DNA from 2 places in the Streptomyces sp. AA4 genome. Region 1 is predicted to be linked to the other one. Evidence: riboswitches for the same ligand, from Rfam matches in the RefSeq annotation. Region 1 holds a riboswitch; the other holds the start of a gene.
What was found. A riboswitch is a leader RNA that binds a small molecule or an ion and turns the genes downstream of it on or off. The one in region 1 is predicted to bind S-adenosylmethionine.

Region 2: linked by a shared signal. The riboswitch ahead of SSMG_RS33425 (methionine ABC transporter ATP-binding protein) and the one ahead of SSMG_RS24185 (aminotransferase class V-fold PLP-dependent enzyme) in region 1 are both predicted to bind S-adenosylmethionine.

Annotation. Positions count from the first base shown of each region.
Region 1 covers NZ_GG657746.1:5,280,944-5,283,795, forward strand. Annotated here, with positions in the region: gene SSMG_RS24185 (aminotransferase class V-fold PLP-dependent enzyme) at 1-1,203, opposite strand, end outside; SAM riboswitch class IV at 1,244-1,358, opposite strand; gene SSMG_RS24190 (potassium/proton antiporter) at 1,455-2,852, opposite strand, start outside.
Region 2 covers NZ_GG657746.1:7,352,468-7,355,319, reverse strand. Annotated here, with positions in the region: gene rsmA (16S rRNA (adenine(1518)-N(6)/adenine(1519)-N(6))-dimethyltransferase RsmA) at 1-670, shown strand, start outside; SAM riboswitch class I at 1,239-1,329, shown strand; gene SSMG_RS33425 (methionine ABC transporter ATP-binding protein) at 1,546-2,559, shown strand; gene SSMG_RS33420 (hypothetical protein) at 2,669-2,852, opposite strand, start outside.

The sequences.
Region 1 (2,852 bases):
GTGTTCCTCGGTGCTCCCCAGACCGAGGCTGACCCGAACCGCCTGCTGGCCTTCGCTTCCGGCTTCTCGGATCAGCCTCCGGGCGGCCACGTGGGCGCAGAACGCGCCGTCCCGCACGCCGATTCCGTACTCCGCCGACAGCACCGCCGCCAGCCAGCCGGGTTCGAATCCGTCGACTACGAAACTCACCGTGCCGACCCGGTCCACCGGCGCGTCGAAGAACCGCAGCTCGGCGAATCCGGGCAGGCTCTCGAGGCCCTTGCGCAGCCGCTCCAGCAGCGCGGCCTCATGCGCACCAACCGCGTCCCAATGCGCCGCCAGCTGTTCGCAAGCCACTCCAAGCGCATACACGCCAACGGTATTCGGCGAACCGGCCTCGTGTCGTTCCTCACCGCTGTTCCACACGACGGCTTCCTCGGTCACCAGTTTCGTCGCGCCGCCACCAGCCAGGTACGGCTCAGCGGCCCGCAGCCAGTCGCTGCGGCCGATCAGCGCTCCCGCCCCAAACGGCGCGTACAGCTTGTGCCCGGACAGCGCGACGTAGTCGACATCCAGCTCCCGCAACGAAATTCGCCGATGCGGCGCGAGCTGAGCGGCGTCGAGCGCGACCCGGGCACCGTGTTTCCGGGCCACCGCGGCGATTTCCGCGACCGGCAGCAGCTCGCCGGTCACGTTGGACGCTCCGGCGACCACCACCAGCCGGGGCCCCTGCGGGCATTCCGCGAGGGCTTCGTCCACAACGGACACCGCGGCGAGCCGGGTTCGCGGCAGCTGCACGCGCCGGACGTTCGGACCCCGCCACGGCAGCAGCGCGGCGTGGTGCTCGCTGTCGAACACGACCACAGAAGTCTTGCGCGGCAACGCTTTCGCCAGCAGGTTGAACGCGTCAGTGGTGTTGCGGGTGAAGATCACCGAGTCGCCGCTGCGGGCGTCCACGAACCGGCGCAGCACGTCCCGGGTCCGCTCGTACAGCCGCGTCGAGACCTGCGAAGCGAAGCCCGCGCCGCGATGCACGCTGGCGTACCAGGGAAGGAACTCGTCGACCGCCGTGCGCACCGCGTCCAGACAGGGCGCGCTGGCCGCGTGGTCGAGGTTCGCGTAGCCGATGTCGCCGCCGGTGACCAGCGGGACCCGCAACGCGGCACCAGCGACAGCGGGAACAGCAGAAACAGTTTCCGTGGACCGGTCGAGTGCGAGAGTCATGACGGCGCCTCCTCGGCGTTCCGGGGGACCCCCGGCGAGGGGCCCGCGCTTGCCCGCCGCACTGCGCGACCGGCCTGGTCCTCACCCGGGGCACCCCACCGCGGTAGGAGGGTTGCCGGCCAGCAAGCCGGGGCTTCGCGCTGGCACTCATGACCTGGAACCGAAGATAGCGGACCACCCGCGGGCGAAACCAGCCCCGTCTCGTGATCTGAGACGGCAGTCACAGATACAGTCCACAAAGGACGGAAGAATCAGGCCCCGGATTCCCCGTGCCAGCGCGCGAGGCGGCCGGCGCGGTCCACGGCCCGGATGCGCCGTTCGGTCGCGTCGCGGTCGGCGGCGGTCGTGACCACCAGAAGCTGGTCCTCGACCTGCAAGCGGCTCGTTTTCTGCGGGGTGAAGCCCGTCCCGCCGCGCACCACGAGGCTGACCGTCGCGCCGGCGGGCAGCCGCAGCTCCGACAGGTACACGCCGTGCAGTTTCGACCCCTTCTGGATGCGCACCTGCAGCAGTTCCGCGCCGAGTTCGTCGAGCGGGGCGGAGTCGACCTCGATCTCGTGCGCTTGCGTCGCCTTCGCCAGCCCGAGGATCCGCGCGAGCGGGCTGAGCGTCGCGCCCTGCAGCAGGGTGAGCACGATGACGAGCACGAAAACCGCGTCCACGAGCCGTTGCGCGCCCGGCACGCCTTCGGACAGCGGGATCATCGCGAGCACGATCGGCACCGCGCCGCGCAGCCCGGCCCAGGACAGGAACGTCACTTCCCGCCACGGCAACCGGAACGGCAGCAGCGACAGGACGACCGAGAGCGGCCGCGCGAGCAGCAGCACCACCGCGCCCGCGACCAGGCCCGGGATGAGCGTTTCGAGCAGCCGGGTCGGCGACGCGAAGAGGCCGAGCAGCACGAACAGCCCGATCTGCGCGAGCCAGCCGAGCCCTTCGGCGAACGACAGGGTGTCCGAGCGGTGCGGCAGCTTGGAGTTGCCCAGCACCAGGCCGGCGACGTAGGTGGCGAGCAGCCCGGACGCGTGCGCCAGCTGTCCCGAGGAGTACGCGAGCACGCACACCGCGACCGTCGCGAGCGGGTACAGGCCGGTCGCCGGGAGCGCGGCCCGGCGCAATGCCTGCGCGCCCAGCCAGCCGAACGCGAGCCCGAGCGCGAGGCCGGTGAGCAGTTCGTAGACCACCAGCAGCGGCAGCGACCAGTCGATCGCCTCTCCGGACGCGAGCACGACGACCGCGATGTAGGCGGGCGCGTCGTTGATGCCGGATTCCAGTTCCAGCGAGCCGACGAGCCGTTTGCCGACCCCGGCCGTGCGCAGCACGGAGAACACCGCCGCGGCGTCGGTGGACGCCAGAACCGCGCCCCACAGCAGGGCCAGCCGCCAGTCGAGGCCGAGCAGCCAGTGCAAGGCCGCGCCGGTGACCGCGATGCTGATCACCACGGCCACTGTGGACAGCAGGATTCCGGGCCCCAGCGAGGGTTTCACCGCGGACCAGCGCGTGGTGAGCCCGCCCTCGGTGAGGATCAGGACGAGCGCGGCGAGCCCGAGGGACTGGGTGAGCGCCGGATTGTCGAAGCGGATGCCGAATCCGGCCTCGCCGAGCACGACGCCGATCCCGAGATACAGCAGCAGCGACGGGAATCCGAG
Region 2 (2,852 bases), 2.1 Mb from region 1:
CGGGTCGCTGACGCTCGGCCTGCTCGCCGCGGGCGCTCAGGTCGTCGCCGTGGAGATCGACCCGGTGCTGGCCGCCCGCCTGCCGCGCACGGTCGCCGAGCGCGCGCCCGAGGCAGCGGACCGGCTGACCGTCGTCGGCGCGGACGCGCTGCGGGTGCGGGCGGCCGACCTCCCGGCCGAGCCGGTGTCGATCGTGGCGAACCTGCCGTACAACGTCGCGGTGCCGGTGGTGCTGCACCTGCTGGCCGAGCTGCCGTCGCTGCGCAGCGGGCTGGTCATGGTCCAGACCGAGGTCGCCGACCGGATGGCCGCCGGACCGGGCAGCCGGACTTACGGCGTGCCGAGCGTGAAACTCGCTTGGTACGGCCCGGCGCGCAAGGTCGCCGCCGTGCCGCGCGCGGTGTTCTGGCCGGTGCCGAACGTCGATTCCGCGCTGGTCTCGTTCACCCGGACCGACCCGGTCGCCGGAGTGGATCGCGCGCGGTTGTTCGCGGTGGTCGACGCTGCGTTCTCGCAGCGGCGCAAGACTTTGCGGGCCGCGCTGGCCGGATGGGCGGGTTCCGCCGAGCGGGCCGGCGAGCTGCTCGCCGAGGCGGGGATCGATCCGAAGACGCGCGGGGAGCAGCTGGACGTGCACGCGTTCGCGCGGATCGCGGCTGCCGCAAAGTGACCCCCTCCCACGGTGTGCGCCTTGCGACGTCCAACGGCGGTGCCACCACGGGTATTCCGGATGGAGCCCATTAGTTTCGCTGCGTTGTCCGGTGATCTTGGGTCGTCGCTGATTGTGGGTCATTCGTCGTCGTAGAGCTACGCTCGGTGATCGTGCCTGGACCCCGGAAACCGCCCGCCACCTGTGACGAGCGGCTCGGCATTCGGGGGAGCTTGCTTGCTCCACACCCCGCATTGTTCAGCGGCCCCGCCCGAAGGTGCTTCGCTTCCCTGACCTATCTCGGCCCCGCTGCGAACCCGATTGTCCGGGCCACGCGGCCCGCGAGCGACCCCCACTTGACAACGAGAAAACTCTTGTTCCACAAAGCTCCTTGATCGTCCACAGTGGAACGAACTTGTTCGCCGCCGGGCTCCGCCGCGCGCGTTTCGCAGGTCGAGGCACTGTTCGGCGACCGAGCTTCCGGGTTTCCGGGTCCTGGACGCCGGGTCCCGGCATGCGGGCACCACCAGACGTGTGATCTGCACCAACGCGCTTGCGTTCAGCCAATGGGATCGGCTTTACTCGAAAGCGTCCATCCCGAGCGACTGAGAGACCTGGCTCGCCGAAGTCGCAGCAACCACCCTCCGCAGGGCAGGTGCTACCGCCAGGACCGATGGAGGCTGTTTTCGATGAAGAGGGTCACCCGCCCGCTCCTGCTGACCCGCCGGCGCGTAGTCGACGAAGGTCGCCGCTCGGTATGTGCGTGTCGACGCTCCATGGTCATCGCCTGATCGTTTTTTCCGCAGTTTTCTTGCGCCGTCCACAGTGGACGGTAATTCGATGACGCCTGGCGCGCCCGGAAACGGCGCTGCGCCTCGTTTGCCTGGAGCCCTTTCGTGATCACTGTCGAAAACGTGTCCAAGTCCTTTCCCTTCCACGGAAATCGTGTCGCCGCGCTGCGCGACGTGAGTGTTGACGTGCAAGCCGGTTCCCTGTTCGGGATCGTGGGTCCGTCCGGTTCCGGCAAGTCGACCCTCGCCCGCTGCATCGCGCTGCAGGAGCGTCCCGACCGCGGCGTCGTGCGCCTCGACGGCCTCAACACCGCGACGCTCGACGGCAAGCGGCTGCGGGAGATCCGCCGCCAGCTGGGTGTCGTCGGGACCAAGCCCGAGCTGATCGCCGAGCGCACCATCGCCGGCAACATCGCCAGCCCGCTGGAGCAGCTCGGCGTCGACGGCCCGCAGCGGCGCAGCCGGGTCGGTTCGCTGCTCGACCTCGTCGGCCTCACCCCGCGCGCCGCGCAGAAGCCCGAAGAACTCACCGAAGGCCAGCTCCGCCGGGTCGCGGTCGCGAAGGCGCTCGCCGCCGGACCGGCGGTGCTGCTCGCCGACGACCCGACCGCCGGGATCGCGGCCGAGGACGCCGGCGCGGTGCTCGCCGTGCTCGACCGGGCGCGGGCCGAGCTGGGTGTGACGGTCGTCGTCACCACGCCGGACGCGGACGTCGTCCGCCGGGTCTGCGACGACGTCGCGGTGCTCGACAACGGTGCGATCGTCGAACGCGGCACGGTGCTCGACCTGATCTCGACGCCGGACAGCTGGACCGCGCAGGCGGTGCTGCCGTCGATCGAGACCTCGCGCGCCCAGTCCGCGAAGTACGACCGCGCGGTCGACGTCGTCCTGATCGGTTTCGCGTCGGTGGGCGCCCTGCTGCCCGAGGCGGCCAGCCGCTTTGACGTGGAGCTCGCCACCATCGGCGGCGGTCTCACCCGCATCGGGGACACCCCGATCGCCCGGTTCCGCCTCGGCGTCCGCGGCGAGCGGGCCGACGCCGCGCTGTCCTGGATCTCCGACCGGGGCGCGCACGTGAGCCAGCCGGCCCGCGGTCCGCAGAGCGTCGTCGCCGCCTGAGTTTCCCTTTGCCCAAGCGGTTTTCGAGGGCCGTCCCCTTTCGGCGGGGCGGCCCTCGCCGCGTCCGCGGGACACCTCGCCCCGGGAATCAGGACACCTGGGCGAAGTTCTAGGACAGCTGTCCTGAAGGTTGTCCATTGTGGTCGTTCCGGCGAAGAATCTCCGCTAGCTCCGGATCCGCGTGCGCCTCGGCGGTCTGCTTCCACTTCGCCACGAGGGCGGCGAAGGGCACCGGATTGCCGAGCGATTCGGCCCGCTCCGAGGTCTCGACCAATTCGCCGACGAACGCGTGC